Linked DNA regions of Actinokineospora baliensis. Each later gene encodes a partner of the first gene's protein in a complex. Links are inferred from orthologs where the notes say so. Each region holds a gene or a part of one and is shown in the gene's direction. Other genes may lie near its edges.

Evidence for each region.
Region 2: the proteins of secA (region 1) and secY are in contact, whole or in part, in a crystal structure (PDB 3DIN), measured with the Thermotoga maritima proteins. The link is inferred for Actinokineospora baliensis from one-to-one orthologs. Residues at the interface, in WP_004082002.1 of Thermotoga maritima: Glu261, Ala262, Arg263, Lys300, Ala301, Arg302, Thr303, Ile304, Ile305, Leu323, Tyr324, Asp325, Pro326, Val329, Ser330, Tyr333, Ile336, Lys340, Phe345, Val349, Glu363, Phe364, Tyr374, Ser375, Gly376, Gly377, Glu393, Ile395, Thr482, Ser483; in WP_004081795.1 of Thermotoga maritima: Glu108, Gly109, Glu110, Glu111, Ala236, Glu237, Arg238, Arg239, Ile240, Thr241, Ile242, Gln243, Tyr244, Ala245, Arg246, Arg247, Val248, Thr249, Gly250, Arg251, Arg252, Val253, Tyr254, Gly256, Ala257, Ser258, Thr259, Tyr260, Leu261, Pro262.

The regions. Positions count from the first base shown.
Region 1 is NZ_JAFBCK010000001.1:385,810-389,566, reverse strand. The notes cover bases 82-3,527. They hold secA (preprotein translocase subunit SecA), read left to right. Parts: upstream 82-453; coding sequence 454-3,327; downstream 3,328-3,527. Other genes in these bases: JOD54_RS01395 (Rv3235 family protein), read right to left, coding at 3,385-3,527; hpf (ribosome hibernation-promoting factor, HPF/YfiA family), read left to right, coding at 82-153. Also shown: more of hpf, read left to right, coding at 1-81; more of JOD54_RS01395, read right to left, coding at 3,528-3,757. UniProt on the Escherichia coli protein: Required for protein export, interacts with the SecYEG preprotein conducting channel.
Region 2 is NZ_JAFBCK010000001.1:688,034-691,158, reverse strand. What follows is about bases 275-3,088. They hold secY (preprotein translocase subunit SecY), read left to right. Parts: upstream 275-934; coding sequence 935-2,242; downstream 2,243-3,088. Other genes in these bases: map (type I methionyl aminopeptidase), read left to right, coding at 2,847-3,088; JOD54_RS02820 (adenylate kinase), read left to right, coding at 2,239-2,793; JOD54_RS02830 (LysE family translocator), read left to right, coding at 275-726. Outside these bases: more of JOD54_RS02830, read left to right, coding at 112-274; more of map, read left to right, coding at 3,089-3,125. UniProt on the Escherichia coli protein: The central subunit of the protein translocation channel SecYEG. Consists of two halves formed by TMs 1-5 and 6-10.

The DNA.
Region 1 (3,757 bases):
CACCCGGCCAAGCCGATGACCGTCGACCAGGCCCTCTACGAGATGGAACTGGTCGGCCACGACTTCTACCTGTTCGCCGACGCCGACACCGGTACCCCCAGCGTCGTCTACCGGCGCCACGCCTTCGACTACGGCGTGATCAAGCTCGTCTGACCCCCGCGCACCCACGCACCGCGTGCCCCGGGGGACCAGCTCCCCCGGGGCACCACCACGTCCGCGTGCCGGAAGATCGCCTGGTCATCGCGACCGCGGTCCGTTCCCAGTTCACCACTGCCGCCGATCGCGGAACCTCAGGTGCCGGTGGGCCGTTGGAGCTGTGGCGGGCCTCACCCGGGTACCCTGCGCCGCACCCCGCGTGCGGTGTCGGTGCACGCCGCGGAGCGGGTTGCCTACGATGACGAACAGGAGCGTCCGTAGCGGGCGCACGACTATCAGCTAGCGAGGTCGACTCGGATGGTGCTGTCCCGGATCCTGCGCGCGGGCGAGGGCAAGACGCTCAAGCGGCTGCGCAACATCGCAGCGCACATCAACTCGCTGGAGGACGAGGTCGTCGCGCTCTCCGACGACGAGTTGCGCGACAAGACCGCGGAGTTCCAGGAGCGCTACCGCGGCGGTGAGTCGCTCGACGAGCTGCTGCCGGAGGCGTTCGCGGTGGCCAGGGAGGGCGCCAAGCGGGTGCTGGGCCAGCGGCACTTCGACGTGCAGCTCATGGGCGGTGCCGCGCTGCACCTCGGGCAGGTCGCCGAGATGCGCACCGGTGAGGGCAAGACGCTCACCGGCGTGCTCGCCGCCTACCTCAACGCCCTCGCCGGTGACGGCGTGCACGTCATCACCACCAACGACTACCTGGCCAAGCGCGACGCGGACTGGATGGGCCGCATCCACCGCTTCCTGGGCCTGACCGTCGGCGTGATCCTGTCCGACATGACCCCGGCCGAGCGCCGCGAGGCCTACAACTGCGACATCACGCACGGCACGAACAACGAGTTCGGCTTCGACTACCTGCGCGACAACATGGCCTGGTCGCTCGACGACATGGTCCAGCGCGGGCACCACTTCGCCATCGTCGACGAGGTCGACTCGATCCTGATCGACGAGGCGCGCACCCCGCTGATCATCTCCGGCCCGGCCGACCAGTCCTCGCGCTGGTACCAGGAGTTCGCCAGGCTCTCGCCGATGCTGCGCCGCGACACCCACTACGAGGTCGACGAGCGCAAGCGGACCGTCGGCGTCACCGAGAAGGGCGTCGCGCTCGTCGAGGACCAGCTCGGCATCGAGAACCTCTACGAGGCCGCGAACACCCCGCTGGTCGGCTACCTCAACAACGCGCTGAAGGCCAAGGAGCTCTACAAGCGCGACAAGGACTACATCGTCCGCGACGGCGAGGTCCTCATCGTCGACGAGTTCACCGGCCGCGTGCTCGCCGGTCGCCGCTACAACGAGGGCATGCACCAGGCCATCGAGGCCAAGGAGGGGGTGGAGATCAAGGCCGAGAACCAGACCTTGGCCACCGTCACCCTGCAGAACTACTTCCGGCTCTACACCAAGCTCTCCGGCATGACCGGTACCGCCGAGACCGAGGCGGCCGAGTTCCACACCACCTACAAGCTGGGTGTCGTGCCGATCCCGACCAACCGGGACATGATCCGCAAGGACCAGGCCGACCTGATCTACAAGACCGAGGAGGCGAAGTTCCTCGCGGTCGCCGAGGACATCGCCGAGCGGCACGAGAAGGGCCAGCCGGTGCTGGTCGGCACCACCAGCGTCGAGCGCTCCGAGTACCTGTCGAAGCTGCTGCTCAAGGCCGGGGTGCCGCACAGCGTCCTCAACGCCAAGCACCACGAGAAGGAAGCCGCGATCATCGCGGGCGCGGGCCACAAGGGCGCGGTCACCGTGGCGACCAACATGGCCGGTCGCGGTACCGACATCGTGCTCGGCGGCAACCCCGAGCACATCGCCGAGGAGGCGCTGCGCGACCGCGGCCTCGACCCGATCGAGACCCCCGAGGAGTGGCGCGCCGCGCTGCCCGCCGCGCTGGAGAAGGCGCAGCAGGAGGTCAAGGCCGAGAAGATCGAGGTGCAGAAGGCCGGTGGCCTCTACGTGCTGGGCACCGAGCGGCACGAGTCGCGGCGCATCGACAACCAGCTGCGCGGTCGCTCCGGCCGCCAGGGCGACCCCGGCGAGTCCCGGTTCTACCTGTCGCTGGGCGACGAGCTGATGCGCCGGTTCAACGCGGGCATGGTCGAGCGCGTGATGACCGCGATGAACGTGCCCGAGGACCAGCCGATCGAGGCCAAGATCGTCACCAGGGCGATCCGCAGCGCGCAGACGCAGGTCGAGCAGCAGAACTTCGAGATCCGCAAGAACGTGCTCAAGTACGACGAGGTGATGAACAAGCAGCGCAAGGTGATCTACGCCGAGCGGCTGCGGGTGCTGCAGGGCGAGGACCTGCGCGAGCAGATCGAGCGGATGCTCAGCGACGTCGTCGACGCCTACGTCACCGGGGCGACCGCGGACGGCTACTCCGAGGACTGGGACCACGCCAAGCTGTGGACCGCCCTCAAGCAGCTGTACCCGATCGGCGTCGACTGGGAGGACCTGATCGACCGGGCCGAGGCCGACGGCAAGGACATGGACCACGAGTTCCTGCTGAACGCGATCACCGACGACGCCGTGCGCGCCTACGGCGAGCGCGAGGCCGAGATCGACGGCAAGGTCGGCGAGGGCGCGATGCGCGAGGTGGAGCGCCGGGTGATGCTCTCGGTGCTCGACCGCAAGTGGCGCGAGCACCTCTACGAGATGGACTACCTCAAGGAGGGCATCGGTCTGCGGGCGATGGCCCAGCGCGACCCGCTGATCGAGTACCAGAAGGAGGGCTTCGAGATGTTCAGCGCGATGCTCGACGCGCTGAAGGAGGAGTCGGTCGGGTTCATCTTCAACGTCCCGGTCGAGCCCGCCGAGCCCGAGGTCCAGTTGGCGCCGCAGCCGACCGCGCTGCCCTCGGTCAGCGCCGACCCGGCCGCCCAGGCCCGCCAGGCGGAGCTGCAGGCCCGCCAGGCCAGGGCGCAGGCGGTGCAGGACCGGGTCCGCGCCGAGCAGGCGGCCGCCGCCTCGGCCGGCGACAAGCTCCCGCCCGCTTTGCGCGGCAAGGGTTTCGAGGGACCTGCCCCGCAGCGGTTGAACTACACCGGTCCCGCCGAGGACGGTGGCGTCGAGTCCCACTCCGACGGCGGCAACGCCGACAACGGTGCGAGTGGCACGCGACGTGAGCGCAGGCAGGCCGCCCGCGACTCGGCCAAGAAGGGTCGCAAGGGCCCCCGTCGCTGACGCGAAGTCCTATAGCCGGGTGGTGGACGGAACTCCGTCCGCCACCCGGTTCGTCTTTTAGAACCCCATGAAGCGCAGGGTCTTGCAGCGCCACAGTCCTGCCTCTTGCTCCCACCGGCCGATGCACGCCTTCACGTGCCAAGACTCCGGTCGTCCTATAGGCACGATCCGCACCGTCGACATCACCTCCACCACTCCCGGCGCGGTGGTCGTCGTGTGTAGCCGCAGCAGTCGGTACTGGGCTTTGCCGCTGCCTCGCGTTCGCGTCAAGATTCCCTCGTAGGCATCGCCCGGCAGCATCGCGTGCAACTGCCCAATCTGCCTCTTACCCTCCAGGGTCTCCAATACGAGGGTCAGCAGCCGCCAAGAGGCTTCACGTGGTGCGCCACGGATCGCGCGTACCCGGGCGCTGGACGCGGGCGGGGTGGAC
Region 2 (3,125 bases), 300 kb from region 1 along the record:
ACCTTGTGGACAACTCGGCGGACCCTGTGGACGGGGCCACGGGTCACACTCTGGTGATTTCCCGGATTTAACCCCTTGGCCACCCGGTAGGTCGGATGATAGGACTCCGCTATGTGGGTCCTCATCTTCCTCGGCGCCGCCTTCCTGGTGGCCATGACCCCCGGGGCGAACAACCTCCTCGGCATGCACCACGGCATGCGGTACGGACCCGCCAGGGGCACCACCGCGCTGCTCGGTCGGCTCACCGGGTTCGCCCTGCTCATCACGGCCGTCGCAGCCGGTCTCGGTGGTCTGCTGGCCGCCTCTGAGGTGGCGCTCACCGTCGTCAAGTGGCTCGGTGTCGGGTACCTGGTGTACCTCGGCGTCCGGATCCTCACCGCCAGGTCCACCCCCGAGGACACCCAGGACGACCTGGTCGCGCCGGACCTGTTCTCCTTGGCGCGCAAGGAGTTCCTGGTCGCGGTCACCAACCCCAAGGCCGTCCTGATCTTCACCGCGTTCGTGCCCCAGTTCGTCGAGCCCGACCGCGGTTCGGTGACCGCGCAGGTGCTCGTGCTCGGTGCGCTGTACCTGGTGGCCGAGCTCGTCGCCGGGACGATCTACGTGGGGGTCGGCGCGGTGGTGCGGGCGGTGCGGATGAGCCGCAGGGCGCACCGCCGGTTGGACCAGGGCACCGGTGTCGTGCTGCTCGGCATGGCCGCTTTGTTAGCCACATCACCCCGGTGACGGCACCGGGGCGGCAGGTTGTGGGTACCTCGGGGTGCTGAACCCAACAAGCGTGCTGTTAGAGTCGAGAACACGCTGTGGGGTCTGTTGCCCCGGAGCGCCCCTGGCCTGCCAACACCTGGTAGCCCTGGCCCTGTAACCGCCGGCGACTAGCCGGTTAAGCCGTTCACCGGCAATGAGCTGCCGGTGACGCCGAGGAGGTTCTTGCGTGTTCAGCGCCTTCCGCTCGGCTCTCGCGACGCCGGACTTGCGCCGTAAGATCCTTTTCACGCTCGGGATCATCGTGGTCTACCGAGTCGGCGCACTGCTGCCTTCGCCGGGCGTGTCCTACCCGAACGTCCAGAAGTGCCTGGACCTGGTGTCCGACAGCAACAGCAGCGTCTTCGGCCTGCTGAACCTGTTCAGCGGCGGCGCCTTGCTGCAGCTGTCGGTCTTCGCGCTCGGGATCATGCCCTACATCACCGCGAGCATCATCATCCAGCTGTTGACGGTGGTGATCCCCCGGTTCGAGCAGCTGAAGAAGGAAGGCCAGGCGGGCCAGGGCAAGCTCACGCAGTACACGCGCTACCTGACGATCGCGCTCGCGGTCCTGCAGGCGACCGGCATCGTCGCCATGGCCGACCGCAAGCAGCTGTTCGGCAACTGCCCCGACGACATCATCCCGAACAGCAACGTGTTCACGCTGGCCGTCGTGGTCATCACGATGACCGCGGGCACCGCGCTGATCATGTGGTTCGGTGAGCTGATCACCGAGCGCGGGATCGGCAACGGCATGTCGCTGCTGATGTTCGTCAACATCGCGGCGCGCATCCCGGCCGAGGGCGGCAACATCCTCAACCGCAACGGCGGCCTGGTGTTCGCCATGGTGCTGGTGTTCGGCCTGCTGATCATCGGCAGCGTCGTGTTCGTCGAGCAGGGCCAGCGCCGGATCCCGGTGCAGTACGCCAAGCGCATGATCGGTCGCCGCATGTACGGCGGCACCTCGACGTACCTGCCGCTGAAGGTCAACCAGGCTGGCGTCATCCCGGTCATCTTCGCGTCGTCGCTGCTCTACCTGCCCGACCTGATCTCGCGGCTGGTCGGCCAGGACAGCTCCGCCTGGCAGCGGTTCATCTCGAACCACATCGTCAACCAGGCCAGCTGGGTGCACATCGGCATCTACTTCGCGCTGATCATCTTCTTCACGTACTTCTACATCACCATCACGTTCAACGTGAACGAGCGCGCTGACGAGATGAAGAAGTTCGGCGGCTTCATCCCGGGCATCCGCCCCGGTCGCCCGACGTCTGAGTACCTGAGCTTCGTGTTGAGCCGCATCACGCTCCCCGGCTCGATCTACCTCGGCATCATCGCGGTGCTGCCCAACTTCTTCCTCGAGATCACCGACCCCGGTCAGAACCAGAACTTCCCGTTCGGTGGCACCGCCGTCCTCATCATGGTCGGCGTCGGTCTCGACACCGTGAAGCAGATCGAGAGCCAGCTGATGCAGCGCAACTACGAAGGGTTCCTCAAGTGACGCGTGTTGTTCTCGTTGGACCGCCCGGAGCGGGCAAGGGCACCCAGGCGGCCGCGCTCAGCGAAGAGCTCGGCGTGCCGCACATCTCCACCGGGGACCTGTTCCGGGCGCACATCACGAACAACACCGAACTCGGCCAGGACGTCAAGCGCTACCTCGACTCCGGGCAGCTGGTCCCGGACGAGGTGACCAACGAGATGGTGCGCGAGCGGCTCGACGAGGCCGACGCGCGCGGCGGGTTCCTGCTCGACGGGTTCCCGCGCAACGTCGGCCAGGCCGAGGTGCTCGGCAAGATCCTCAGCAGCACCGGCCAGTCCCTCGACGCCGTCGTCGAGTTCAAGGTCGACGAGGACGTCGTGGTCAAGCGGCTGCTGGCCAGGGGCCGCACCGACGACAACGAGGACGTCATCCGCCGCCGCCAGGAGATCTACCGGTCGGAGACCGCGCCGCTGCTGGACTACTACGGCACCTCGGTGATCACCGTGGACGCCGTCGGCGAGGTCGACGACATCACCGGGCGCGTGCTCTCGGCGCTGCGCGACCGGACGTGACCGGTGGTCTGCGCGCCGGACTGCGCCTGGCCATCGCCTCCTGGAAGTCGCGGATGATCGAGATCAAGACGCCCGCCCAGCTCGAGGCCATGCGCGCCGCCGGGCTGGTCGTGGCGAAGGCCCTGGCCGCCGTCGCCACCGCCGCCCGCCCGGGGGTCAGCACGCAGGAGCTCGACGAGCTCGCCGAGCAGACCATCCGCGACGCGGGCGCGGTGCCCTCGTTCAAGGGCTACCACGGCTTCCCGGCCAGCATCTGCGCCTCGGTCAACGAGCAGATCGTGCACGGCATCCCCTCGCGCGGGCAGGTGCTCGCCGAGGGCGACCTGATCTCC